3 regions of the Heyndrickxia sp. FSL K6-6286 genome follow, and region 3 is predicted to be linked to each of the others. Evidence: riboswitches for the same ligand, from Rfam matches in the RefSeq annotation. Region 3 holds a riboswitch; each other region holds the start of a gene.
The links. Region 3 has a riboswitch for thiamine pyrophosphate ahead of tenA (thiaminase II). Riboswitches for the same ligand answer to the same signal wherever they lie in the genome.

Region 1: it holds a riboswitch for thiamine pyrophosphate, as region 3 does, so the genes downstream of both, thiT (energy-coupled thiamine transporter ThiT) here and tenA (thiaminase II) in region 3, are expected to answer to the same signal.
Region 2: it holds a riboswitch for thiamine pyrophosphate, as region 3 does, so the genes downstream of both, thiW (energy coupling factor transporter S component ThiW) here and tenA (thiaminase II) in region 3, are expected to answer to the same signal.

Annotation. Positions count from the first base shown of each region.
Region 1 covers NZ_CP152029.1:2,318,672-2,328,830, forward strand. Annotated here, with positions in the region: gene pepF (oligoendopeptidase F) at 1-509, opposite strand, end outside; gene MHI39_RS11670 (DUF1657 domain-containing protein) at 708-914, shown strand; gene MHI39_RS11675 (DUF1657 domain-containing protein) at 989-1,192, shown strand; gene MHI39_RS11680 (DUF421 domain-containing protein) at 1,211-2,077, shown strand; gene hpaB (4-hydroxyphenylacetate 3-monooxygenase, oxygenase component) at 2,078-3,505, opposite strand; gene MHI39_RS11690 (ATP-binding cassette domain-containing protein) at 3,705-5,324, opposite strand; TPP riboswitch at 5,486-5,589, shown strand; gene thiT (energy-coupled thiamine transporter ThiT) at 5,674-6,246, shown strand; gene MHI39_RS11700 (hypothetical protein) at 6,420-6,614, opposite strand; gene MHI39_RS11705 (FAD-dependent oxidoreductase) at 6,770-8,302, shown strand; gene MHI39_RS11710 (zinc ribbon domain-containing protein) at 8,505-8,711, shown strand; gene MHI39_RS11715 (hypothetical protein) at 8,800-9,009, opposite strand; gene MHI39_RS11720 (acyltransferase family protein) at 9,079-10,065, opposite strand.
Region 2 covers NZ_CP152029.1:2,714,219-2,724,377, forward strand. Annotated here, with positions in the region: gene thiE (thiamine phosphate synthase) at 12-626, opposite strand; gene thiM (hydroxyethylthiazole kinase) at 616-1,419, opposite strand; gene thiD (bifunctional hydroxymethylpyrimidine kinase/phosphomethylpyrimidine kinase) at 1,419-2,246, opposite strand; gene thiW (energy coupling factor transporter S component ThiW) at 2,215-2,736, opposite strand; TPP riboswitch at 2,911-3,017, opposite strand; TPP riboswitch at 3,092-3,194, opposite strand; gene MHI39_RS13715 (DNA-3-methyladenine glycosylase) at 3,709-4,353, shown strand; gene MHI39_RS13720 (DUF1646 family protein) at 4,475-5,572, opposite strand; gene qoxA (cytochrome aa3 quinol oxidase subunit II) at 6,157-7,059, shown strand; gene qoxB (cytochrome aa3 quinol oxidase subunit I) at 7,157-9,106, shown strand; gene qoxC (cytochrome aa3 quinol oxidase subunit III) at 9,103-9,699, shown strand; gene qoxD (cytochrome aa3 quinol oxidase subunit IV) at 9,702-9,986, shown strand.
Region 3 covers NZ_CP152029.1:2,955,235-2,965,393, forward strand. Annotated here, with positions in the region: gene MHI39_RS14980 (MFS transporter) at 1-553, shown strand, start outside; gene MHI39_RS14985 (Nif3-like dinuclear metal center hexameric protein) at 589-1,356, opposite strand; partial or broken gene tenA (thiaminase II) at 1,418-2,077, opposite strand; TPP riboswitch at 2,158-2,266, opposite strand; gene MHI39_RS14995 (hypothetical protein) at 2,500-3,882, shown strand; gene MHI39_RS15000 (LLM class flavin-dependent oxidoreductase) at 3,970-4,983, shown strand; gene MHI39_RS15005 (MFS transporter) at 5,165-6,337, shown strand; gene MHI39_RS15010 (ABC transporter ATP-binding protein) at 6,398-7,081, opposite strand; gene MHI39_RS15015 (ABC transporter permease) at 7,083-8,117, opposite strand; gene MHI39_RS15020 (VOC family protein) at 8,283-9,068, opposite strand; gene MHI39_RS15025 (DUF2161 family putative PD-(D/E)XK-type phosphodiesterase) at 9,562-10,159, shown strand, end outside.

The DNA of each region.
Region 1 (10,159 bases), 640 kb from region 3:
TGAACTTCACCTAATGAAGCCAATGTTTCTTCTAATTCAGCTGATAATGTATGTGGTTTTTTCTCTAATAAATCTTCTAGATAGTTTTTAAAGACGTTTAATTCAGGTTCTTGCTGTATGTATTGTTCAATCGTGCCAATAGGTAATGCAAGGATCTCTGTATCTAAAAAGGATAAGGCAGCACTAATATTAGCTAGCATCGAAGCCATTCTTGCTGAATTTCCTTGATTTAAGGGACTTGTTCCATCCTCAGATGAGCGTAGACTTGCATAGGTTGCTACTCTTATCAATCTTAAGTGAAGTTTTTCTTCTGCTTTTAAGCAATTTAATAAAGTTTTTCCACCTTCACTTAATTTTCCTCGATATTGTGTAACAGTTGGTAAATCATTTTGTATAGCTTTAAGCTCATTGTTCCATTCATCATCAGTTGCAAACAAATCTTCAAGCTTCCATGTGTGCTCTACAGGTACCTCTGAGCGTGCAATGCGTTTTTGCAGTGTTTTTTCCATAATGTGATTCTCCTTTTTGATGAGATATTTCGGTGCACTAATTAATTCTATTATATATGAATCTTTTTATTTTTCATACAATTTTTTATATGAAGTTAAAAAGGATAATATTTCAATTTATAAAAACTATGTTTGTTCATAAAATAACATTGTTCATTATGAACATCCCAATACCTAAACGAAAAAGGGGTTATGTACATGACTGTTATTACAAATATTAAACAAACTGTTTCTGGATTAAAAAGTGCACAAGCGAATTTAGAAACTTTCGCATTACAAACTGACAATCAACAGGCAAAACAGCTATATCAAACATGTGCTCAGCAAACACAATCAATCATTGATACGTTAACTCCAAGAATGAATGAAGTTGAGCAAGAAGAACCACAATATAAGCAACAGTAAGGAAATTAATAAAATGAGAAAGGGACTGTCATCCTGCAAATCGGCAGTCCTTTTCAAAAAAAAGGAATGATGATATGACGATTGCATCGGATGTAAAATCATGTATTGCAAGCTTAAATGGAGCAAAGAACAATTTTAGTCAGCTCGCATTAAAGGCTGTTGATGAGAAAGCGCAAAAAGAATTCCATGAATGTATGATGGAAACCGAGGAAATTATAAATGACTTACAAAAACGATTAGTTATTCTTGAACGCGAAGAACCACAATACAAAAATTAATAGGAGGGGAGTGTTACAATGTCTGTACCGGCATGGTTTGAGGTCATTTTAAGGTCAATCACAGCACTTATAGTATTATTTTTCATAACAAAATTTCTTGGAAGAAAGCAGATTACTCAACTGACACTTTTTGAATACATTATAGCAATAACTATTGGAAGTATCGTTGCTGAGATTTCCACAGGTATCGAGAAACACTTTTTATATGGTATATATAGTCTGTTAGTCTGGAGCTTACTTCCTTTAGGCATTTTATTTCTTTCGTTAAAAAGCAAAAAATTCAGGGATTTTATTGATGGTACACCGAAAGTAATTATAAAAGAAGGAAAAATACAAGAAGATACTTTAACTAAGGAAAAATATACAGTAGATGATTTAACGGAGCTTTTAAGAAAAAAGAATGCATTTAATCTGGCAGATGTTGAATTTGCTGTCTTAGAACCAAATGGTGACTTAAATGTTCTTCTTAAAAAAGAAAACCAACCTATTACACCGAAAGATATCCAATTACAGGTGGCACCTGAGAAGGAGGCAAAAACAGTAATATCAGAAGGTCAGATACTAGATGAGGCTTTAGGGGAAACGGTTTTTAATCGAGCTTGGTTAAAGGCGGAATTAGAAAAATTAAATGTTGCCCTTGATAATGTTTTTATCGGTCAAATTGATTCATACGGAAAATTAACTGTTGATATTTATGACGATAAAATTCAATTGCCAAATTCCCAGGAACGAGCTCTTTTATTAGCGACTCTTAAAAAATGTCAAGCAGATCTTGAATTATTTACATTAGCAACAGAATCAAAACCTGCTCAAGAAATGTATAAACTGAATGCGAAGAGAATTGAAAATATGGTCAACAGGATCAAACCTTTTTTAGTAGAATAGTTAAGATAAATAATCTTTAACCATATTTATGTATTTTTCTTTTGGATATCCATCGTATAAACCCATACTGATACGAATAGGATCTCCAAAAAAAAATCGCTCGAAATGTGTTTGTCTTGAACCGAATGAACTCATACAGAGATCCCACGCTAGTCGAAAAAGTTGTACACGATCTACGGCATTTGAATTTGTTCCTTGAAGATAATCGTCTAAATATGATCCAATAGAAGAGTCAAATTGCTTTTTGGTTGGGAGAAGGATTAAACCGCTTCCACCTAATAATTGAAGGATCTCTACCAGTCGGGGATATATTTTAGGGTAATAGCAAATGGCAACATTAAGTGGATAATCATCTGGAACCATTGTATTCCTCGAATCAACTTTAGCATGTGTCATGGCTGATAATTGTAATGCTTTTATTATTTCAAGTGCTGAGATTATTTCTGTAATCTTATCTTTAACATGTTGATATTCTTTAATACTAATTGTTTCGACAATGGATTCCGCTATTCCTAACAGGAACTCAGTTTTTACAATCATTCTGGAAACGGCTTGGTAGAGAAGGAAAGTATTAAATTTAGTTTCGGAAAACATTCGTAAAGAGATCTTAAAATTTTTATAAAGAAATACTCTTTCCCAAGGAACTAATACATTATCAAATACAACAATAGAATCCATTTCCTCAAATTTTGAACTTAAAGGTGCATCGTAAATGGATTCATTGGAGACGAATGATTCCCTACAAATAAATTTTAATCCGGGGGTGTTCGATGGAATAGAAAATGCATAATTATATGGATCTTCAAAGTAATTTCCCCCTGCAGGAAGAACTAAAATCTCATCAGTAATTCCACCTTGTGTCGCTAATAATCTAGCTCCCGAAATGATTATGCCTTCACTTGTTTCTCGAATTACTTTTGCGGCAATAACTTTATCAGATTCCTCGAAATAATTGTCTGAACGGTTGACTTGAGGGTTGATAAATGTATGGGTAAATGTCAAATCATTTTCCATTGCATCTTCATATATTTGGCGTATATTGATATGGTAATGTTGATTTTCTTCCTTAAAAATTTCCTCTGCCACACCTAGACTCATTATTCCAGTATTAATATAATCAGGTGAGCGACCTAGTAAACCTGCATTTAATTTTGCCAACTTTTGCGTAGCAATTGATCTTTTCTTTAAATCTTCTATTGTTTTAGGTTGTTGGTATGAAAAATTCACTCTACTATTCGTTCTTTCAGAAAAAAATGTAAATTCTTCACAATGTTCAACTTGATAATCATATAATTTAGCTTTCATTGCTAATACGCCACTGAAAGCAGGGTGTGCCGAGATTTTTCCAGTTATTCTTTTTCCATCCACCCACACCTCATTATTTAAACCATCAATTCTTTTAATGAAATCATCTCCATTTAAAGACAATTTTACCACCCCACTTTTATGAATAATAAATTGTATGCTTGAATTTAAACCGGACTACCCAGTGAAATTTATAAAATAAAAAAGGCTGTCTATTTAAGGGTCCGACATCACATAAATACGTAATCTTTTAGAACAAAATTCTTATTAGATATCGTATGGTGATGTCAGACCCAATCTTTAGGCAACCTTTTTATCGTTTTTATGCATATAACATTTTTAATTGATGTTGAATTTCGTCATTTTCTAGATATTCATCATAGGTCATTTCTTTATCAATAATGCCATTTGGTGTAATTTCTATGATTCGATTGGCAATGGTTTGAAAAAATTGATGGTCATGTGATGCAAAAATCATTGAACCTTTAAAACGTATTAAACCATTATTAACTGCTGTAATGGATTCCAAATCAAGATGGTTTGTTGGCTCATCTAGTAATAAGACATTGGCTCCACTAAGCATCATTTTTGAAAGCATGCAGCGAACTTTTTCACCACCCGATAGAACATTGGCCTTTTTCATCACTTCTTCACCAGAGAAAAGCATTCTTCCTAAAAATCCTCTTAAGAAGCTTTCACTTTGATCATTAGGGGAGTACTGACGTAACCAATCTACTAAAGTCAATTCGCCATTTTCAAAATAACTTGTGTTATCTTTAGGGAAGTATGATTGAGAGGTTGTGACACCCCATTTATATGTTCCGCTATCGGGTTCCATTTCTCCAGCCAAAATCTTAAATAAAGTAGATTTTGCTAATTCATTATGACCTACTAATGCGATTTTATCATCTTTATTCATTGTAAAACTAATATTATCGAGTACCTTAACACCATCGATAGTCTTTGATAGTTCTTCTACACGGAGAAGATCATTTCCAATTTCACGATCCGGTGTAAAATGTACATATGGATATTTCCTTGAAGATGGCCTGATATCGTCCAAGGTAATTTTGTCTAAAAGCTTTTTACGTGAAGTGGCTTGTTTCGATTTAGATGCGTTTGCACTAAATCTGGCAATAAAGCTTTGTAATTCCTTAATTTTTTCTTCCTTTTTCTTGTTCGCTTCTTGGGCCATTTTTTGTGCTAATTGGCTAGATTCATACCAAAAATCATAATTTCCAACATATAATTGAATCTTACTGAAATCAAGATCTGCTATATGCGTACAGACTTTATTTAAGAAATGACGATCATGCGATACGACAATAACTGTATTTTCAAAGTTGATTAGAAATTCTTCTAACCACTGTATTGCTTTTAAGTCTAGATGGTTTGTTGGCTCATCTAGAAGTAAAATATCAGGCTTCCCAAAAAGAGCTTGTGCAAGTAATACTTTTACCTTTTCCGCACCTGTTAACTCTGCCATTTTTTTTGAATGAAGCTCTTCATCTATGCCGAGTCCTTTTAAAAGGATTGCTGCTTCTGACTCAGCTTCCCAACCATTTAATTCCGCAAATTCACCTTCAAGCTCCGCAGCTCTCATTCCATCTTCGTCGCTGAAATCAGCTTTCATGTATATTGCATCTTTTTCTTGCATAACTTCGAATAGACGTGTATGTCCCATAATAACGACTTTTAAAACTTCTTCTTCTTCAAATTCAAAGTGGTTTTGCTTTAAGATAGCAAGTCTTTCGCCTGGTGTTATATGCACATCACCAGTTTGAGGCTCAAGCTCACCAGATAATATTTTAAGAAATGTTGATTTCCCAGCACCATTTGCACCAATAAGTCCGTAACAGTTTCCAGGTGTGAACTTAATATTAATATCTTCAAAAAGTTTACGTTCACCGAATCGTAAGCCTACATTATTTACAGTAATCAAAGACAAATACCTCCAAAAGAATAATATCTTATTAATTATACCATGAGTTGATTAAAAAAGGGAAAAGTCAGTTATTGAAAGGGATGCAGTTGTTTCTCTAAAAAAAAATGCCTTTCATAATAATTAAAATTGTTGTACAATGTTAATGAAAATTTAATGAACGTTACCACAAGGGGAGCATTTTTTTGCTGAGAGTGAACATATTTGTTCTGACCCTTTGAACCTGTTAGTTAGTACTAGCGTAGGGATGTGGATTGAATAATGGATTGCTTTTTTTACAATATGCAATCGTTTATTCCCCCTTTTGCGGTGCGTTTCTTTAAAAACACTATAGAGGGGGATTTTTTTTATGAAAAAATTTAGTTTGCTAACTTTGATCGAGATTTCATTATGTGCTGCTTTTGCGTTTGTGTTAGATTTATTACCATCTATAAAACTAAGCTCAGCGATTTCAGTTTCCTTTGCTATGGTTCCTATTTTCATTCTTGCTTTTCGATGGGGTGTGAGAGCAAGCTTTGTCGGAGGATTGTTATGGGGACTACTTCAAATTGTTTTGGGAGATGCAGCAGATGATATATTAACTCCCGTTCAAGGGTTCATAGAATTTTTTATTGCCTTTTCTTTTATTGGTCTAGCAGGTCTATTTAGGTCATTTATTCAAGCGAATATTCATGAAGGTAATAAAGGAAAGACAATTTTCTTAGTTGTAGTTGCAACGTTTATTGGCAGCATTGGTCGTTATTTTTGGCATTTTTTAGCTGGGATGATTTTTTGGGGTAAATTTGCACCAGAAGGGCAATCGCCATTCTTATATTCATTAATTGCTAATGGAACAACAATGCTTCTATCAGGTCTTTTATGTGCAATTATTTTAAGTATCATCATTACGATGAGCCCAAGACTTGTTAAAAGATTTGCTTAATCAAGCATAATCAAAAATCAATTTTCTAAAATTCTACTTATATTGTAAATCGGGGTAGATTTATACAATTGATTTTTGCTGTTACCTGCAATAACAATAAACAATGAAATACGAAGGGACGCTTTGGATAGTACATAAATCAAAGCGTCTTTTTTTATGTATACATATCTCATTTATAAATTCTCATTCTGTTGCTTTATTTCGTCTCCAGCTATGTTGGTATTTGCCTCTTCTAATTGTTTATGATCAGCCACTGAATGACCAGGATAATATTTTTTTTGGTTTTTGGTACTCATTGCTGTATTTATCGTGATTTTTGGCTGCTTTGGTGTATCTGTTAATCTTTTGTCTTCATATGATTCAGTCATTAAGTTTAATTCACCTTTCTGTTTTAGTAAGTAGCTTTGAGTATTATTTACTTAATATATGTAAAAATTCATCCGTGGCGATAAAAAAGAATACATGAAATTTCTTCCTTTGGTTAAAAATAGAAAGTATATAATTGCATTTGGAGGAAGATTAGATGCCAAACGAAGAAGTGAAAATGCCACAATTTCCTGAACCGATATGGAAACAAGGGATGGATATTCCTGGTTATTCCGAGTTGCTAGAGGATATCGAGGTAGATGTAGCAATTGTTGGAGGCGGTATTACTGGTATCACCACGGGTTATCTTTTAACAAAGGAAGGGTTAAAGGTAGCCATTATCGAAGCTGGAGAATTATTGAATGGAACGACGGGACACACAACTGCCAAAGTCACAGCACAGCATGGTTTAATCTATGATGAATTAATTCAAAATCTAGGAAAAGAACAGGCAAGACTTTATTATGAGGCGAGTACGGAAGCCATACAATTTATTAAAGAAACTATTAAAGAACATGGGATTGAATGTGACTTTAGTGAAGAAGATGCCTATATTTTTACAAATAGTGAGGAGTATATACCAAAATTGAAAACCGAAGAGCAAGCTTATAAGGAATTAGGGATTAATGGTGAATTGGTTGAACAATTGCCTATTGATTATTCCGTGAAAGCTGCATTAGTGATGAGAAGCCAGGCTCAATTTCATCCAATAAAATATTTAAAACCGCTTATTGAGTATATCCAGCAATCTGGAGGACTAATATTCGAGCATACAACAGCTACAGATGTAGATTATGCAGAATATCCTATTGTTATCACGAGAGGTGGACCAAAGGTAAAATGTAAATATGTATGTGCATGCTCTCATTTTCCGTTTTACGACGGTCTCGGGTTTTATCCAACAAGAATGTATGCTGAAAGATCTTATCTTATTGCTGTGAAAACAGAAAAAGACCCTCCACCTGGTATGTATATTAATGCTGAACAGCCAACAAGATCTTTTCGCCGTATGAATTATCAGGGGGAGAATGTTCTGTTGGTAGGCGGTGAAAATCATAAGACAGGCCAAGGGATTCCTACCATTCAGCATTACGAGGCTATTGAAGAATATGCACAAACGACCTTTGGAATCAAGGATTTCTTATTTCGTTGGTCTGCTCAAGATTTAACGACTCTAGACAAAGTACCCTATATTGGTCGAATTACCAGCAATCACGATAGAATACTTGTCGCAACAGGTTTTAGGAAATGGGGGATGACCAATAGTACTGTTTCCGCATTATTAATAAGAGACATCATTAGGGAGAAGGAAAATCGATTTGAAGAATTGTTCTCTCCTTCGCGATTTAATGCTGATCCAAGTGTAAAAGAATTTATTTCAACGAATTTTGATGTGGCTAAGCATTTAGTGGAAGGAAAATTAGAATACCCACTTAGAGATATAGATGATTTAGAAAAGGATGAAGGCTCAGTTGTTAATGTGAATGGCAAGCGAGCAGGAGCTTATCGTGATTCAGAGGGGAAAATATATGTAGTTGATACTACCTGTACACATCTAGGCTGCGAAGTGGAATGGAATTCTGGAGATCGTACTTGGGATTGTCCATGTCATGGTTCTAGGTTCTCGATCGCTGGAGATGTAATAGAAGGACCAGCAGAGACATCTTTAGAAAAAATTGATTTAGAATAATTAGATGGAGCATCACATTGGTGGTGCTCTTTACATTTGAAAATTAGGCCTTTTTATTTAATGTAGGGATTTGTACTAAGTATTATCTATGTATTTGTTTTCTTAAGGCTAGCAAATACAGATATAATTAGATTGAAACTTTTTTAAGGAAAATACGTAAATATTAATGAATGAATAATCTAAATGAGAGAAGGAATTTGATATGAGTGAAAAAGGATGTATAAAGTGTGGAAGTCAAAATGCTGGTCAAAAGGATGTAGCGATGACAGGTACGGGCTTATCTAAAATGTTCGACATTCAAAATAACCAATTTACAGTTGTGTATTGTAAAAACTGCGGTTACTCGGAATTTTATAATAAACAAGCATCCACCGGCTCCAACATACTTGACTTTTTCTTTGGCGGTTAATATATATAAGAGCCTGACTCCAAGTAAACACTCATTTTTCTGAACAGACAAGTATGGAGTCAGGATCTTAATTTGGTTGCCTATATTTTTATTTACTATTGCTTGCCCAGTCTGTGAACGTACCACTTCCATTACAACCAGGGCATTCAATGGAAGTTGAATAATAATATTCACTCAATGCAAGATGATTAATTCCTTTTCCTCGGCAATCTGGGCAAAAGCCCTTTGATTCCATATTAGCTAGCATTTTTTCATGCCGGTTGCTAGCCCATTCCTGAAATGTATTTAAAAGTCCCATCCATTTCACCTCTAATTTTGTTATTACTACTATGGTGTGAAATGAATGTGAAATTTATACAAATCCCCACTATAAGCGCAATTCAATAAGTGGTTTTGTATATTTTTTTATTAAATAACTTCCTAATATTAAACAGATAGAGATGGAAAACAAAATTAACAATAAATAATTTTGCGCAAATGCTGCAAGTGATTCATCAGATACAAATGTTTCGATTATTTTAATAATAAATCCATGTAATAAATAGATATACAAGGTACGTTCACCAATGACAGTAAACTTAGATCCACCGGAAGGAACTAATGTTAAAAAGCCAAAAATCACAATAAATGTACTTACATATTGTATTCCTCGAAATACACCATCAATCAGGTTTACATTTCCCATATCTGCATAGGAAGAGGATCCGAGTAACCATGGAACTGCCTCACTTGGAAAAGAATAGCTAAAAACAATAAAGGTTGCACACAATAGGCCGATTCCAATTACACTCGAAAACTTGAAATTCTTTATCCATTGGATATGCTTTGCGTCGATTAAAAAACCAAATAGAAAATAAGGGAAAAATACAAAAGTCCGCGAAAGGCTTAAAAAGCTTCCAATTTGATCTATATAGCCAACAGCTATACCAATTCCAACGGCAAGCAAGAATCCAGCCCATTTTAATCGTGCAAAAAGGTATAGGAAGATATTCCAACAAAACAAACTAAGTAAAAACCATAATGACCAATGTGGTTGTAAAAAATCAAATGTTAATGTTTGTTCTTCCCCGTTAAAGAAATAAAAAATGGAATAAATGACTTGAAAAATAACATAGGGTAAAAGTATCTTTTTAACCGATTTCATTAAATATCCTTTTTTTCGATATCCTTTTGCAAAATATCCGGATATTAAAATAAATGCAGGCATGTGAAACAGATAAATCACTGTATATACTGTAAATAAGAAATCATCATTTCTTTTTAAAGGACTAATGACATGCCCAAAGACGACTAAAAAAATTAAGATTAACTTTGCATTATCAAAGTATAAATTTCTTTTAGTGGTCGAAGCCATATTAACACCTCACTATATAATTTTATTTCTATTTTTATATAACATTATTTAATTCGTTCGATTCACAAAACTATAAATCCTAACCATGTGATAT
Region 2 (10,159 bases), 240 kb from region 3:
TTTTCATATGATTATTTGAAACTATTCCGTAACATTTGTGCAGCAGATTTTGGATCATCCGCTTTCATAATCGCCGAAACTACGGAAATACCAGATACTCCTACATTTGATAACTGATGAACATTTTCTAATGATATCCCTCCAATCGCAACTGCAGGAATATGAATGGCTTGAACAATCTTTCTTAAAGTCGCAAAAGACATAGTGATCGCATCAGGTTTTGTAGTTGTCGGAAAAACAGTACCAACACCGATATAATCAGCCCCTTCCTTTTGTGCAACCAATGCTTGTTCCTCAGTTTGAACAGAAACACCGACAATCATTGAGTTGGGTATTATTTTTTTCACTTCCACTAAGGGGAGATCTTTTTGTCCAATATGTATTCCTTCTGCATTGACTGCCAATGCGATGTCCACACGATCGTTAATGATTAATGGAACATCAAATTTTGCTAGAAGTTGTTTAAGTTTTATTGCCTTTTCAAAAAAGATTTTTCCTTCTGAGTGTTTTTCTCGAAGTTGCACAGCAGTGACTCCACCTAGCACCGCTTTTTCAACAATAGGAAGCAATTCCTCTTCGGACGTTTGTTCATCTGTAACAAGATACAGTTGATAATCAATATTCATGTATTCTCACCTCAAGATTAAATGTTTCAGCATTCATCAGATCAATTTCGTCTATAAGTTTTGCTTTAAATGTTCCTAGACCTTCATTCAGTTTCAGATGTTGTTTTGCCCTTTGACCCGCTATTGACATGACAGACATTCCAACCATCGTAGCATTTAAAGGGTCTTCACTTACTGCAGCAAAACTTGCAATGATAGAACCTGACATACAGCCAGTACCTGTTATTTTTGTTAATATTTCATCACCATTTTGCAGGATGAATGTTCGTTTTCCATCTGAAATGACATCTTCCTTGCCACTTATCCCAATTGAACACTTATATTTTTCCGCTGCACGATTCGCTATTTCTATCGGAGAAACTGAAACTTCACCTGCATCTACTCCTTTCGTTTGACTACTTCCACCAATTAACGCATGAAGCTCACTTACATTCCCACGTATGATATCCATTTTGACCTGATCTAATAGAATCTGTGATTTACTTGTTCGAAAAGAAGTTGCACCTACACCAACAGGATCAAATATTACAGGTATCCCTTTACGATTTGCAGCACGGCCAGCACGAATCATAGATTCAAAAACCTGTTCATGAATGGTTCCAAAGTTTATCACTAGTGCATCTGCTAACTGGATCATCTCTTCCATCTCATTCGTTTCTGTTGCCATTACAGGTGATCCCCCAATTGCAAGTGTCACATTGGCACAATCATTGATGGTTACTGTATTCGTAATATGATGAATAAGTGGCTTCGACTCTTTTACTCTATTAAATAATTCTTTGATATTATTCACTATAACTCCCCCTTATTTTCCTCTCTTTCTACTAAACCAGCTTTCTCATAAATATCAAAAAAATGATGGGTAGGACCATGACCAGATCCAATATTAATGCTATATTGAATTGCTTTTGTAATATAGGATTTACCTGCTTTAACAGCCTCCTGCAAAGAGTATCCTTTGGCTATATACGCTGTAATTGCGGAGGATAAAGTACAGCCGGTCCCATGAACATTCTTCGTATGAATTCGTTTCCCTTTTAACCATGTGAATTGCATGCCATCGAAAAATAAATCATTGGGATCTCCTTCAAGATGTCCTCCTTTTAGGAGGACAGATTTTGCCCCAAGCTCTTTTAAATTTCTACATGCTTGATACATATCCTCAATATTTTCAATCTTAGTATTAGTTAAACATTCCGCTTCTGGAATATTAGGAGTTACAAGTGTTACCACTGGAAGCAATTTTTCCTTTAAGGATTGTATAGCATCCGTCAATAAAAGATGATGTCCTCCCTTTGAAACCATTACAGGGTCTAGAATTATCTGTTTTGGTTTATACTTGTTGAGTTCTTCAGCCACATTTTTTACAATTTCCGCTGATCCAAGCATGCCAATTTTCACAGCATCCACCGGTAAATCCTCAAATATTGCTGCAATTTGATCACGAATGATCGAAATATCCAGCATCTGAACCGATCGTACCTCAACAGTATTTTGCGCTGTAACAGCTGTAATAACAGACATTCCATACACACCTAATGCAGAGAATGCTTTCAAATCGGCTTGTACTCCTGCTCCTCCACCTGAATCAGAGCCTGCGATTGTAAGAGCTGTTTTCATAGATGATTCCCCCTATTATTTTGTTTTTGAATAATATTTTGATAAAAACAATGCCAATAATTGCACCGCCTAAGGAACTGATTATGAAAGACGGTACAAACCCGAATAAGGCAACTTTATTCCCTAAAAGCAGAGTTGCAATCGGATAGGCAGCGAGCGCACCAAGAATCCCTGTTCCAGTTACCTCTCCAATAAATGCCCATATAAGCTTTTTGGTTTTAAAAAATAGAAAGCTTGCTAAAAAAGCACCAATCATACTCCCTGGGAAAGCAAAAATAGAACCAGTTCCATTCATATTTCGAAGTAATGAAACGATGAATGACTGTGCTACGGAATAAACCGGGCCAAGCAATACAGCAGTCAAAACATTAGCCATATGTTGTACAGGAAAAATTTTCGCAAACCCTACTGGAATAAACACGATATTACTTGTTAGTGTAGTAATCGCAATAATTATTGAAGTCAATGTTAGTTTTCTAGTTTTAGACATTGAATCACCCCCCTTTCCCTTAAGAACTTTCGAAATTTGTTTAATTTCGATAAGAGCTGGCAAATCAAGAACGTTGTAATTTTGAAAACGAAGATAAATTCTTTTTTCTCCACAACAGAAAAACCACTTTCCTAAAAAGAAAGCGGTTATATCCCATAAAAAGACAACCTAAAAAATAGGTTTGGACCGCTTCCCTACGCCGGCATCACCCGGATCAGGTTTAAAGGGTATCAATCTTCTTTGATCTCTCTCAGCCAAACTCGGCTCCCCTAGCAGAATCTATATTTTATTGTTATAAGGCATAAAAAAACCGCCCTAGATATAAGGACGGACTGATTTTCACGGTTCATCGCACCGAAAAATACAGCCACTTCCTTACGCCAGCATCAACTGGATCAAGTTCAAAGGGTCCAGAACCTCTGTCTCAGTCTTCTTAAAAGACTCCCCTAGTGATCAATTTCATTTAATTAAACCCATCTTAGCATATTCTGGATAAAAATCAATCATTTTCATTAGAAAGTTAAAATAATAGACTATACATCCATGACTAATGTATCAATCTTTTTACGTATTTTCATTTTCTCTGTTTTACTCTTCATTCAAACCTTCTATCTCATTCATTGTCATGAATATTAGCTTTTTCAACAGTAATGAAATAATTTTTTCCTTCCATAATTTTTTAATTCTATTATAGAGTGCACAGCAGTCCTTCTGTATCCTCAATCACTTTGTTTACATTTAGAACGAATGCCTTACCCCATTAGAGGTATGTGTAAATGAGTATAAAAAATGCCTCTTATTCTTTTTTTAGTTGTAACCAAACTCCTTTCCACCCCTATTGATAATAAATTTAGCTTAAATTACATCTAAAAATATTTTTATATGATTTAAAAATAACTGAATAATGTTAATATTATTCTAAAATGATGAAGTTCATATCTAGTTAATCAAAAATTTAGGGAAGTGATTCGATTGAACCAAATAATATTACAAAAATTAGGAACTGCCGATCCTATCTTACAACAACTAATGAAACTTATTGGTCCGCTCAATATAAAAATAAGTGATGATCCCTATCAAGCATTATTACGATCAATAGTCGGACAGCAATTATCTTCAAAGGTTGCTTCCGTTTTAAATGAGCGGCTAAAAAAATTGACGAATTCCAATCTCTCACCGGAGACTATTTTAGCATTATCAGATGAGCAGTTAAGAGAGATAGGTATATCCTACCGAAAGATTTCGTATATACGAGATTTATCCGAAAAAATTACTAAAAAGGAGCTACTATTTGAGCAATTTTCATACATGGGGAATGAAACGGTAATACAACAATTAACACAAGTCAAAGGAATTGGTCGTTGGACAGCGGAAATGTTTCTCATCTTCTCACTAGGTAGACTCGATGTATTATCCCTACTAGATATTGGTCTCCAACGTGGTGTCAAATGGCTTTATTCAGTTTCAAAAGAATCAGATGGTAAAAAACTTTTAGAAGAAAAAGGAAAAGCATGGGCACCTTATCAATCGATTGCCTCGCTATACTTATGGGAGGTGGTTAACCAAGAATATGTCGTTTCCTATCCTTCATTTGAGGAATACTTGAGATCTAATTAAATCTACGATTTATTTATAATTATTTTCAATGGATCTCACTTTTTACTGATTATAAAAAAGGGTTGTCTGATGAAAAGATATTGCTACCAGACAACCCTATTTCTATTTTCAGTTTAACATTTTAGAACAAAATATCAGTTATCAAAATAATAACAAAGTAAAGAACCATTGCTGCTAAACCAATAGGAAAAGCAAATCGTGCATATTCTCCACTTGTAATTTTCAGTTTACCAGCAGCTATAATATTGGGTATATTTCCAGGAATAAGCATTCCCCCACTAATGAGGAGACCCATTAAGATATCTTTGATCGTAGTATCATTCATAGCAGGACTTATTTCCGCTGCAGCCAATGTCGCATTATCTAAAACAGCAGAGAGCATATTAATCCAATACATAATTAAAGGACTTAAATCAAGTAAGTACGCTTCAATAAATGGTTCAAAACCAGCACCAAGAAATGTTAAAGCCATTACAAATAAATAAATCTTTAAACTGCGAATAATAATCTCCGCATAGGACTCAGTCTGTGTGCCTGTATCTGCTTTTACACTACCCGTTTCATTCTCTTTAGATCCTGCTAATTCACTTGCGGCAGCTATTTCAGATTTCCAGGCAGGTTCATTTAATCTACCACCCGGTTTCACTGCAAAAGCGGCGATAATTCCAAAAACAATCACTGCTGGAATAACAGAAGTTCCAACTAATTTAAGGAGATAAAAGAAATCTTCATCCAATTTACTTACAACAATTGTAGAAAGTGGTTCACCAATTGGAGTTAACACTGCCCCCAGACCGATTGCAAAACATGCTAACACAACGAGACGAATCTCGGATTTTCGGTCCAATCGTAATACACTAATGACCGCAACTAGGATGATAGCTGCTACAATTGCTGTAATAATACTTGATACAATTCCAAGAACGATGACAAAAAGTGCAATAAATAAGCGATATGGCATTACTGAGCTAATCCACAGGATTCCTTTCTCAATCGGTCGTTGGAACCAGCGAAAAACTAATCCGGCTATGAGTACTGCAAGAGTAATGTTAATCGGATGGATGATTGCTTCTTTAACAAGTGACCATGAGTAAACTTGGCTTACAATGACAGCTAATATTCCCATTATAAATAAAAATATTTCTAAATTTCGTTCAACAAATTTAGTAAAGGGTAATATTAAAACAAGTAACAATATAATGGATAATCCAATAATCATTGATACATCTCCTCCTTGTATTTTATAATTGATAATTTTGATGATTCTGCAATTTTAAAAAGGCAATTAGGTACCTAATTATTTAATCATCTTCAATGAAAACTCAAAAAAGCCTGTCACAAAAGGGACATACTTATCCCTTGGTGACAGGCTCCTCCAAAAAAATTTATCTATTAAATTATCAATTATAAATCAAAAATTTGTAATCTATAAATTAGTATATCATAATTACAAGCTATTTGACTAGATAACTTCTAAAAAAATTTATTGACTCAATGGTAAAAAGTAATAATGAACAAAGGTTTATGTAATAAACCAATCTATAAAAACTTAAATTTTGATATGAATTTTCTAAAAATAGCCATCCTTTTATTTTACCTTATATTAAAGAATAAAGCTAATAAACAAATGAAACTATCCTTCCTTTTCTGTGTTTATCTTGAATAATTGGTGACAATTCTCTCTCTTTATTCATGAACTTTATGTGAAGTCACAATCATTCTACAGATAAATTTAATAAAACATATTAAGATGATTTCAAATTAGCTTTCAGAATTTTATCTTTAATTGAAAGGAGTTTTTTTATGAAAATGAAATGGTTAATCTATTTAGCGATGTTTGCTATATTGACTGTACTTTCAGGCTGTGAACCTTTAATGGTACTAGATCCTAAAGGACCTCAAGCTAAAACACAAGCTAATGACATTATGATTTCTATATTCATTATGTCATTTATTGTCATTGTAGTTTTTGGTCTTCTGCTTTATATGCTAATTAAATTCCGAGCTTCTAAGCAAAGCAAGGATTATGAGCCACCACATATTGAGGGAAACCCGATTGTAGAAGCAATCTGTGTTGGAGTACCAGTCATCATTGTTATTGTTCTTTCAATCATGTCGGTTAAATCCAATTATAAAGTAGAGGCGACTCCAAAAGGCTATGGAGATCAAGAGCCATTAATCATATACGCGGCAACCTCCAATTGGAAATGGCATTTTAGTTACCCAGAGGAGGATATCGAAACGGTAAACTACCTTTATATTCCAACGAATCGTCCGATTGAATTTCGATTATATTCATATGGGCCAATTACTAGCTTTTGGATTCCTCAACTTGGTGGTCAGAAATATGCAATGTCCGATATGGTCAATACTTTACATTTAGCTGCCGATGTTCCTGGTGAGTACATGGGACGTAATGCCAACTTCAGTGGGAAAGGCTTTGCTGAAAACACATTCAATGTCAAAGCCATGTCGAAAGAAAAATATGATGAGTGGGTAGAAGAAGTGAAGAAAACAGCCAAACCTTTAACTGAAGAAAAATTTGATGAGCTGTTAGAACCAGGTCATGTGGGTCAATCCACGTTCACCGGTACTCATTTAGATTATGCACCTGCTCCAGAAGGGGAAAATGCTGGTCATCATCATGGCTCTAACACGAAAAATCATCCTGATGAGACTGAGGAAGAAAATCATGATAACCATTAAACAAATAATTCATGATTGACGCCCCCCTTACCTATAAAGCTGTTTAAACTTAAATTTCTTTACTTCTAGAATTTGATCTTGAAAGGAGTTAAAAAGGATGGACTTTTTTGATAGATTTGCCATACCACATCCTAGTTTAGCAATCTATGTTTCTATGGTAGCAATTGGTCTTACAGTTATAGCAATTCTCGTAGGATTGACCTATTTTAAAAAATGGGGTTATTTATGGCGTGAGTGGCTAACGACAGTGGATCATAAACGAATTGGAATAATGTATTTAATTTCTGCTTTACTCATGTTATTCCGTGGTGGAGTAGATGCGATCATGATGCGTGCGCAACTTGCCGTACCTGATAACAAATTATTAGACGCCCAGCATTACAACGAAATTTTTACTACGCACGGAATTGTAATGATTATCTTTATGGCAATGCCCTTCATTATGGCTTTAATGAACTTTGTCGTCCCATTACAAATTGGTGCTCGCGATGTTGCATTTCCACGTTTAAATGCTTTAAGTTTCTGGTTATTCTTTATGGGGGCAATGTTATTCAATATATCATTTGTTGTCGGGGGTTCTCCTGATGCGGGTTGGACTTCTTATTTCCCACTAGCGGGAACTGAATTTAGTGAATCTGTTGGCTCAAACTACTATATGATCGCTATACAAATTGCTGGACTCGGAACATTAATGACAGGAATTAACTTTATTACAACAATCTTAAAAATGAGAGCACCAGGAATGACATTAATGAAGATGCCGATGTTTACTTGGTCTATCTTAATAACGAATGCAATTATTGTTTTTGCCTTTCCTGTTTTAACAGTATTACTTTTAATGGGAACGATGGATCGATTATTTGCAACAAACTTCTTTACAACGACAAACGGTGGTATGGATATGCTATGGGCTAACCTATTTTGGGTATGGGGACATCCTGAAGTATATATCTTAATTTTACCGGCATTTGGAATCTATAGTGAAATTATTTCAACGTTTGCGCGCCGAAACTTATATGGTTATAAATCGATGGTTGCTTCCATGGTAATTATCTCCCTTCTCTCATTTTTAGTATGGGCACATCATTTCTTTACAATGGGTCAAGGGGCACTAGCAAATAGCATTTTCTCAATTACAACGATGGCGATAGCTGTTCCAACAGGTATTAAAATCTTCAACTGGTTGTTTACACTTTGGAAAGGGAAAATCACGGTGACTACACCTATGCTGTATTCACTTCTATTCTTACCGATTTTTACTATCGGTGGTGTAACAGGGGTTATGCTAGGAATGTCAGCTGCAGATTATCAATACCATAATACAATGTTCTTGGTTGCACATTTCCATATGGTTATCATTCCTGGTGTGGTATTCGCGATGCTTGCAGGACTTACTTATTACTGGCCAAAAATGTTTGGCTTTATGCTCAACGAAAGAATTGGAAAATGGGCAGCATCAATCATCGGAATTAGTACTCTAGTAGCGTTTATGCCAATGTTCTTTAGCGGATTAGACGGGCAAGCGCGACGCATGTACACTTATTCAGCATCCACTGGATTTGGCCCTTTAAATATGATCTCATTTATCGGAGCATTAGGACTTGCCGCTGGTTTCATTTTAATTGTTTATAATATCTACTACAGTACTCGTTACGCAACAAGAGATATCGGCTCAGACCCATGGAATGCACGTTCTCTTGAATGGGCTACACATACTCCTGTACCAGAATACAATTTTGCCATTTTGCCGCAAGTTCAATCAAATGAAGCATTTTGGGATTCAAAGAAAAATAAGTACTCCTTATTTAATGGAAAATATAAAAAAATTCACATGCCAAATAAAAGTGGTTTACCATTTATCATGGCTAGCATCTTTTTTGTCTGGGGTTTTACATTTGTATTTAGTATCTGGATTCCATTAATTTTAACAACAATAGGTATTTTTGCTTGTATGGCTTACCGCTCATTTGAGAAAGACCATGGTCACTATATTGATGTTGCAGAAATTATTGAAACAGAAAATAAATTGGGAGGTATAAAAAAATGAAAATAGATCACTCACTCCCTCTTGAATATCGCACAGAAGAAAATCGCTTAAAAATTATTGGCTTTTGGATATTCTTAGGCGCTGAGGTGATGCTATTTGCAACACTTTTCGCCTCATACTTTACATTATATAATCGAACCGGAAATGGTCCTAGTGGTGCAGAGATATTCGATATTACACCTGTACTAATTGAAACAATTTTACTTTTAACAAGTAGTTTTGTAATAGGATTAGGAATCCACGCAATGCGGATCAATAATAAGAAAGCGATGATCATCTTCTTTACGATCACACTTCTCCTTGGATTGGGATTCTTAGGTTTTGAAATTTATGAATTTATACATTACGTACACATTGGAGCAGGATTACAAACAAGTGCATTTACTGCAATACTTTTAACCACACTTGGCACACATGGAGCGCATGTTACATTTGGATTATTCTGGGGACTATTTATCATTATACAGGTAAAAAAGAATGGAATAAATTCAGAAACAGCGAATAAGTCATTTATCTTCTCCCTTTACTGGCATTTCCTAGATGTCGTTTGGATCTTTATATTCAGCTTCATCTATTTGAAAGGAATGATGTGAACATGAAGGAATTATTTCCAATGAAACAAGTCATGGGGTTTGTCTTTTCTTTACTATTAACTACTGTTGCACTTGCAGTTTACTTTCTTGATTTGTCATTCTCTGTCGGCATGACAATCCTTCTCCTAACAGCCTTTATACAAGCAGCCGTACAATTGGTCGTCTTTATGCATGCAGGTGAAACAGAAGATAAAAAGCCAATTTATATAAATATTTATTATGGAGTGTTTATTGCACTAGTTACTATCTTCGGGACATTATTGTGTATGGTATGGGGTTATATTTAATAAGAAACATTCCTAATAACATTAACGTATCCTATTTTGAAATACAAAATTTACATTTGTATTAATAAAAGGTTTGCAGTTCAATGTTAAGTAGTTCCGATAACTAGAGAAAATCTAAAAACGCAGCCAAAATAATATACGAATTCTTCATATAAAGAACAAGTAAATTTACA
Region 3 (10,159 bases):
AGCAACTATGTTTATGCTTGCAGGTCATTATACACTTTACGCGTATTTCACACCATTTTTGGAAAAAAATCTTCATCTTAATTCCTATTGGATTAGTATTTGTTATTTTGTATTTGGAATTGCAGCAGTCTGTGGTGGGGCAATAGGTGGAACTCTATCGGATAGGATAGGTGCGAAGAAATGCATTATTCTAGTCATTAGCACATTTGCCATTGTACTATGCTTATTACCTTTTACAACTTTTTCCCTTGTTTTATTCATTCCTGTAATGATGATCTGGGGAGCATTAAGTTGGAGTCTGTCACCACCTCAGCAAAGCTATCTGATACAAACCGACCCGGCGACATCTGATATACAGCAAAGCTTTAATAATTCAGCCTTACAAATTGGCATTTCACTTGGATCCGCAATAGGTGGAATTGTATTAAATAAAACCGGATCAGTAACAAGTACAGCCTGGGTTGGAAGTGCTGTTGTCATTATCGCCTTACTATGTGCAATCTTTTCTTTAACTAGACCGGCAATCACTAGAGAAACATCAACTGTTTCTTAAAAACATGGGGACGGTTCTAGTGCTTCGAAGAAGCATTAGAACCGTCCCTTTGCTTCAAAATGTTCCTCTTCCAATCGAATAATTTCAATTTGGGGATTTAGGTCTTTTAATTTTTTCGCTAAGCTTTCGATTCCAAAGATTTCGGTAAATGTATGGCTTCCTGCGATTAGATTGATCCCTGCAAACTTGGCATATTGGATTGCATATAGTGTTGCTTCTCCAGTTATGTATGTATCGCATCCTGCATCTAACGCACGTTTTATTACTGTTGTAGAGTCACCAGCCCCTGTTAAAACAGCAATTGTTTTAATCATTTGATCATTATTTTTCCATGCACTCACTGGTTCGTTTAATTTTTCAGACATCAATTTAACAAGGTTTGTAAATGAAATAGGATGATTAAATGACCCTATAGAAGGTAACTCATTCCCATTTTCATATTGAGAGTACTGTTTAATCACATCAACTTCAAGAATATTCATTAACGATGTACATGTCCCAAACTCAATATAGTCAAGTGGTGCATGAATAAAGAAATGAGTAATATTATTTTCTTCAAGCATCTTCATACACTGATCTTTCATACCATACAAAAAGTCCCATGCATCATGATGAGTAATCATTAAATCAACATGATTCAGTACAGCTTCTTGGATCGTTTCTAAAGTTAAATTTGTTGCGTAACCAATTTTTGAAAATGATGTTTTGGAAATAAAGGTAAATCCATACTCATCATCTTCATGTTTTACTAATTCATTACCAAATAAATCCTTAATCTGCGTTTGAAATTGTTCTATTTTCATTGGTCCTATCCCCTCAACGGGGACGGTTCTAGTGCTTCGAAGAAGCACTAGAACCGTCCCTTTACTTCCAAGTCTCCATTGTATAAGCCATTTCCCAAAAGCAGTATTCATAATACGCACTCCTCCAAAAGAATTCTTTCATTTCGGATCGGTCTTCTTCTGAAGATGCTTCAGCGAGTTCATCTATTCGTTGTATTTGTTCGGTTACAAGCTCCTTGAACCAATCACCGTTATAAGCGGCTATCCATTCTTGGTAAATCATTTCACCTGGTTGGCAATCCTTCAAATAATTTCCTATATCTTAGTACAACCAATAACAAGGTAAAATAGCTGCGATTATATATCCCAATTTCCCACTTTGAACAGCTCGATACATATGAGAGGTATAAGCATATGCTGTTGGTGCAGGTTTAAAAGCTTTTCTTTCTTCCTCTGATATTTCGAGAAGAGCAGAAAATTTACGATGTAAAGCCATTTCAGCTTCGTATGTACCTTGTGCATGATAAGCCATCCGATTCGTTGTATATAAATCCTTCGATATGGCTGCACCGTATGATTGAACTCTAGCAAAATTAGATAAGTAATAGGAATCCTGTAAAACATAAAAACGGAATTTTTCTATTGCTAATTTGCCATTACCTATACCTTGTACAAATGGATGTTGAAGGCTTGCATCCCACCATTTTTTTGCTTCCTTTCGGCATTCCTTTGCAAATGACATACTCCCTCTTCCTTTCCAAAAATAAAAAACCACTCTCACATACAGGGAAGTGGTTAGAAGACAGAATAAAGATGGAAACATATCATTCTGCTCCACTTCCCTCCGCTAGTATCAACTAGATCAGGTTCAAAGGGTCTTAAAGTTGAACTTTAATCTCAGCCCTTAATAAAGGCTCCCCTAGTGGTCATTATTATCATATTGTCATAATCATCCTAACATACAAAAAATATTATTCAAGGGGTTTTTTCCCTACCTATAATATAATTTATTGATATTCAATATATTTCAATGGAAAATTATAGAGTTTACTTGTAGATAATCGCCCAAACATCCTACTCAGCTCCAATCTTCTCTTTCCATCATGTTATTCTTCTTAATTTTTATGATATAATGATACCGGACATAAAATGAGGAGGATTCCTATGAGCCAACAATCTATTCAGATATCAAAGAAAAACCAAATTATTGAACTTCGTATCACACAGATGGCTATATATTTACAAAGTAAAATCATTGAAGCAATGGATAACGAAAAACATGTTTACTATCTTTTCTTCTATAAAAATCACTATCTAACTTACGTTAAACCCTCCAAACTTAAACGAAAATCTTTTATTAGTGAAGCATTAACTAAAGGTCTAATCTTACCACCTAATCACCCACTAGTCTTTTCTTCCATTACACTAGAACATCCATTTAAGAAGTATTCCTTTCAACAACTAATTAAAAAAGCCGAAAATCTTTTTACTCCACAAGAAGTTGCCTTTCTTACAACCTTTTTTGAATCATTTATTTCGAAGAAGACCATTTTTTCCTACATACAAACGATCTTTTATGATTACCGTCGCAATGGCAAACTGTTTTCAAGTTATCGTATTCTTCGCATCCTGATGGATTTTTGCCCAAATGAGAGCTGGGTAAAAGCTATTGCAAGTGACTTAAATTTTATCAAATATAGCAAGCTCTATGATCAATTAGCAGATGTATTAATCGATAAAGATCCACTCTACATGGAAAATCGACTTTTTAGATTGAAAGAAAATAAACAGCAATATCAAAGGCTAGAGCAACTATTAAAAAATCAATCTAGATGGATGGACTTAATCGGATTCTATCTACAAACTATTAATGAGGAAAATTATCCATCTCTACTCCAATTCATTCAGGTACATTTACCGAAAGATGATATAATCTCCGTATTAGAGGATTTATTCCAAAAAGAGCAACACATTCCAGAATTAATTAATGATCTATTAGATTTGTATCTAGAAAATAAAGATGTAGAGAAGATCATTCAACTATTAATTCGCAGCAAACTTTCCTTAACTACCTCACAAGCCCAAGCTTTTGAAGAGACACTTAATGAAGTGGATCTAAATCCTAGGTATTTTCAATCCGAACAAATAGATTCATTCTTAGTACCACTGTTTCATATAAATCCTGAAAAAGCTAAAATTTTTCTTCACCAATTCATTACTTTACTTCTAAAAGAACAGAATATTGATTCCATTATTGAATGGCTTGTACCACTAAAAGGCTGTATTCCTGCAATACCCATCTTGAAAAAGATCGAGCAAATGCAGAAGCTTTCAAACGATCCTGATCAACAATTCTTACTCGGCCAATTATTTTATGAATTTGGACAATATGATCAAGCAATTGATTGTTTTAGCTGGGAAATGGAACTAAAAGCTTATGATCCGAAACCTGTTAAATGGCTAGCAAAGCTATATAACGAAATTGGAATGAATCAAGAGCATCAAGCCTACACACAATTATATATAGATATGCAAAAAAGAGCTTAGAGAAAAAATGCATTTCATTTTGTAACATGCTGATTGACTGTTAGAATGAAATTACGTATTTACCGAAAAAAGAAAGAAGATGAATCTATGGTTAATCATTCAAAAAAAATAAATGAAATTCGTTATTCTGTGCTTGACCTTTCTCCAATTGTCCAAGGAAGTACTGCTTCGCAGTCATTGATAAATACATTAGATTTAGCAAAACATGCAGAGAAATGGGGGTTTACTCGTTACTGGTTGGCAGAGCATCATAATATGCCTGGGATAGCAAGCTCCGCTACTTCTCTTGTTATAGGACATGTAGCGGCAGGAACTAAACATATTCGTGTAGGTTCAGGAGGGATCATGCTTCCCAATCATGCACCATTAGTAATTGCTGAGCAATTCGGGACATTAGAATCCCTTTTTCCAGGTAGGATCGATTTAGGATTAGGCAGAGCTCCTGGTACTGACCAGTTAACTGCTCACGCTTTAAGAAGGGACGGGCGAATAGATGCGGAAGATTTTCCGCAGCAAGTAGCTGAATTACGTGCCTACTTTAAACCAACTGGCAAAATGCCTGTTCGGGCAATACCTGGAGAAGGATTAAATATTCCGATTTGGTTACTAGGATCTAGCGGTTTTAGTGCACAATTGGCTGGCCATCTAGGACTACCGTTTTCATTTGCAAGTCATTTTTCTCCAGAGAATACTTTACCTGCATTGGATTTATATCGACGTAGTTTCCAAGCTTCAGAAGTATTACAGGAGCCTTATGCGATGGTTGGTGTAAATGTTATTGCTGCTGATTCAGTAAAAGAAGCTGAATTACTGGCAACCTCGATGCAGCAACAATTTTTAAACTTAATTCGCAACAATCCAATGCCCCTTTTGCCGCCTGTTGATAATTTTAGCGAACTATGCAGCGATTATGAAAAAGCTCTACTACAGCAACGAATCGGGGCTTCCATTATAGGAGATAGAAAAATTGTAAAGGAAAAGCTGCAGCATTTCTTAAATGATACACAAGCAAATGAAATCATCATTAATGCACAAATATACGATCACGAAGCACGACTTCGTTCATATGAAATTGTTTCAGAAGTTATGAAGGATATATAAAGAATTAATTTACAGGTACCTTAGAATGAAAGGTGCCTGTTTTTTTATCATTTAGTGTTACATAATTGTGAAAAGATGGATGGACATTCGGATAATCAATTACTTTATGATAAACTAAGCATAATTATTTACATAGATACAAATAGTTAATCAATAGAAAAATTGTAAAGGATTGTTCATTATGGAGTCTAAAAAGGTACTACCTATTTTATTTTTAATTATGTTTCTCGTAATGGTGGGATTTGGAATTATTATTCCGGTTATGCCATTTTTTGCAGAGGATATGGGGGCAAATCCGACCGAGCTAGGATTATTGATGGCTGTCTATTCATTTATGCAACTTATTTCCGCACCTATTTGGGGCCGTGTTTCTGATAAAATTGGACGTAAGCCAGTTATGATGATTGGGATATTAGGTCTTTCTGTGTCATTTATTTTAATGGCTATTTCCAGTCAACTCTGGATGCTATTTATCGCTAGAATCATTGGAGGATTATTATCTTCAGCAAATATGCCAACAACTATGGCTTATGTGGCAGATATTACTTCTGAGGAAGATCGCGGTAAAGGAATGGGAATTATTGGTGCAGCTACTGGTTTAGGATTTATTTTTGGACCAGCTATTGGAGGGTTATTTTCTAAGACTAGTCTAAATATGCCCTTTTATCTTGCAGCTGCCTCTTCATTTATTACCTTTCTTCTTGTTCTATTCGTCTTAAAGGAATCTCTCTCAAAAGAAAAAAGAGGACAGCACGCAGATAAAAAATCATCAATATGGAGCTCCTTTAGTGGTTCATTATCTATCTTATATATTTTACAATGGTTTATTTCATTGTCATTGTCTGGATTAGAGGCTTCATTTGCCTATTTTGCAGCCAAAAAGGCGGGATTAGATGCAATAGACTTAGGCTATATTTTTATGATAATGGGGTTCGGTAGTGCCCTTGTTCAAGGGGGATTAGTTGGTAGATTTTCAAAAAAATATGGAGAGGGCACAGTGATCCAGGGAGGAATCATTGTATCAACCATCGGCTTTGTTTTAATACTACTAGTAAATAGTTTTACAACTGCAGCAATCTTTTTAACTATTTTTGGATTAGGAAATGGTGTCATTCGACCTTGTGTATCAGCTCTTTTAACGAAAAAATCAACTGCCGGTCATGGAAGTGCTACAGGATTGCTTTCATCCTTCGATTCCTTTGGAAGAATTATCGGTCCGCCTCTAGGAGGATGGTTATTTTCCATAACAGCGGGTCTCCCGTATATTTCTGGGGCGATACTTTCCATACTTGCATTGATGCTTTATCAAGTATATCGTATCAAAGAAAAACAGCACCGGACTATATCTTATTGAATGAGGAATGGGTTGTCTACTCAACTTTAAAGACAACCCCTTTTTTTATTTATAAATCTATTATACAGTTCCTATTATTTTCCCATCGCTCATTTTAACAATTCGATCAGCATAAGTGAGCATTTCTTCGTCATGAGTCACTAGTAAAGTAGCAATATTTAATGTTCTTGCCAAATGACGAATTAATGACATGACATCTTTAGATCTTTTTGAATCGAGGCTTGCGGTTGGTTCATCCGCAAAAAGTATTTTAGGTTTATGGATGATTCCCCGTGCAATTGCAACTCGTTGTTTTTCCCCGCCAGATAATGAAGACGGATAAGCATTTCTTCGGTGATCCATTTCCACCATTTTGAGGATCTTGTTTATTTCTATTTTTTGTTCATGCTTTTTTAATTTTGATTCAGAAACATCCAACATAAGGAGCAATTGTTCTTCAACAGTAAGAAAAGGAACTAGATGAGCAAATTGAAAGACGAATCCAAATTTATTTGCTCGGATTTTCCGAATTTGTTCTGAGTTCATACTGATCATATTTTTCATACCAAGCATTACTTTTCCATCTGTAGCTGGTTGAAGTCCTGCTGCAATTGTAAGGAGTGTGCTTTTACCGCTGCCTGAGGGACCTACTAAAGCAGTGATTTCCCCTTCTTTCAGAGTAAGATCAATACCTTTTAAAATTTCTTCCTTTATCTCACCATTATAAAATGTTTTTCTAACGTTCTTTAAAGTAAATATCGACATCCTACATCTCTCCTTGTTGAATGGCTTGCATTGGTTCAATCTTTTTAATTTGAAAACCAGATAGAGTAGCTCCTAAAAATCCGATAACGATAAAAACTAAAGATAATAGTATGGTTGTTTCCGTTGTTAAATGAAAAGGCATTCCTTCAGGTGCAATCAAATTAAAAACTTGGCTTAATACAGCTGATAAAGCAAGTGCAATGAATGTTATAATAATCATTTGTGTCCACATCATTTTGAATAGGGTACTCGTTTTTAGTCCAATTGCTTTTAAAATACCGTATAATCCAATTTTTTGAACATTCATCATGTAGAAAAAAATAGCAAACAGCAATCCACTTATTACAACTAAAAACAATACAATCATACTTAAAGACATTTGCTCTGCTTTATAACTCGGAATTGTATTAAGAAACCGTTTCTTCGATAATGTTTGTAAGCCAGCGAACTTTTGATCTGAATCTGCTCCAGGGATATAAAGCAATTGCATATCCTTTGCCCCAAAGATCTCCTTATAATCATCCATATTTATAAAAGCAACCGGTGCATGACTAAATTTCTTTTGATTAACAAATGCTTTTACAATAAACTTCCCCCTAAATTGATTGTTTGTTAATGTATCACCAATTCTAATCCCTTCATTCTTCAATGAGGAATCCAGTATTATCTCCCCTTTTTTTACATTTTCGAATATATTTGAATGGGTCGAAGTGAAAAATGTGACACTTCGTTGTTTATTAGCATCATCAATTATAAATCCCATTTGCATTGAAAAAGCTACTGCATTTTTTTGTTCACTTAATACACGATGTTGGATACTTTGGTCTATTCGGGAAAGATTATAGCTTCCTTCGGCATCCTTCGTCATATAGAATTGTCCATTTGGTAAATTGTTTATCAATGCTGCATTGTCTTGTGATAATCCATTTGCTAAACCAGATATAATAAATGTCAATAAACTAACAAGAAAGATGATAGAACCTAAGATCATAAACCTTACTTTATTTTTCCTTATTTCTTTCCAAGCTATGTTCAACTTAATTCCTCCAATCTCTTCTTAACGCTTTAAGTTTATGATTGGTATATGAACAGAAGATGAACAGGAAATTACATTTAAAAAAATAAGTGCTATCTATTAAGGGGACAGACTCCTTAGTAGATAGCACTTATTTATAACTAAATAATTAGATTAATGTATGTATTATACAAATTGATAATATCCTCCAAACATCTCCTTTTCCAGGACAATATTATTATTTGCAATCTTTAAAAGACATGGTCCTTCCCCATTATGTTCTAATATCCTTGATATCTCCCCCTGACCATAGGGCGATGCAAATACTAGATTACATCCTTCGAGCTCTAATGAGATACAATTTGCTTTTAACTTTTTGTCCTTATAGGGTGCTTTTTTCTTTAACTGAAACCACTGACTCCATTTTTCAGCAATTACTTCACCATTTTCTACAGCAAATACAAGCTCTTGTAGTTTTAATGGATTGTTAATTTGTTCGATGTCTTTCAATCTTACCTCATCCGCCTCGTGCCACTGAATAATAAAGGGAGTTGGTAGATTTTCGACATGATCCGAAATAAACAGCATCTCCCATTGAAGAAGCTTGCCATCTTCTCTTTTTCTTTTGCCTTTAATAGGACCAATCGTTTTAATTTTAAGCTGATTAAGACGTTTTGTTACTTCGTCAATATCGTTTGTCCGTAAGGCAATTCGTGCAAACCCTTCTTTTTCAGGTAACCATTGGTGCGCTTGAATAATTAAGTCATTATCCTTAATACTACTTGCGATTGTATAATCAAATATTCCAAGAAATTCAATATAACTTAGTCCGAAATAGCTTAGTGCGTTATATGTTCCCCAAAATTCATGTCTCCCACCTAGGTTCGCTTTTAAGCCTATCGTGGCAAAATCTTCAATAGTCTCTTCTGGACGATTGACAATATGCACTAAATGATCGAATGAAAGTTCCAAAAATAACCCTCCAAAAAATTAGATATTACACTATACTATTCTGCATAACTTGCTAAAATCCCCTTTTTATTGAGAGATTTTTTTAAAATCTATTTTTCAAAGGGGTATTTCTCAAACAATGTTGCAAATTAGGAGATGTGCTAACAAATAAAAAATAGGTGAAAGTCCAACAGGTTCCTTCATTCCTCTTAGAAAAGAGCCATAAACTAAATAAAAACGTTTCATTTATTAGGTGTAAAAGCTGCGGCAGTTCTTCTACAATTACAACAAACTAAAGAAAAAACTGCCGTATAAAATAAAATCGAGAAATAGACAGGTTTCCTCTATATAATAAATGCAGGAACAAAGTCAATACATTTTTAGAAGAAAGAAAATGATGATTAACTATTATTTATAAATTATCTATTATCACATTTATATATTCTATCTAGCATTAAGTATCATTATGTTACAATGAAACTACAATTTTTAAGTGAGAATGGTGAATTCATCCATGAAGAAAAAAACAGATAAGTTATATGAAGTAGACTTGTATAAACCTATTCAAAAGTATTTCTCAAATCTCGGTTATGAAGTATATGGTGAGGTTAATGATTGTGATATAACGGCTGTGAAAGATGAGGAATTAATATTAATTGAATTAAAGCTTCGTTTAAATCTTGATTTACTCGTTCAAGCGGCAAAAAGACAAAAATTAACGGATCAAGTGTATATCGCTATCCCAAAGCCTTCATACAATCTTTTTTCCAAAAAGTGGAGAGATATATGCCATTTGATCAAAAGACTTGAATTAGGTTTGATTCTTGTTTCTTTTTTGAAGTCTTCTACAAAAGTAGATATTGTATTTCCCCCTACCAGTTTTAATCGTAAAAAAAGTATGCAACAAAATAAGAAGAAAAGACAAAAGCACTTATTGGAAGTCGAAGGTAGGCACGGAGACCATAATCTCGGAGGAAGCAATAAAACTAAGATTATGACTGCCTACAAAGAAAACTGTATCCAAATCGCATACTATCTTGATTTATATGGGCCTCTAACTCCAAAAGCTTTACGTGAAATGGGAACAGGAGAAAAGACATTATCAATTTTAA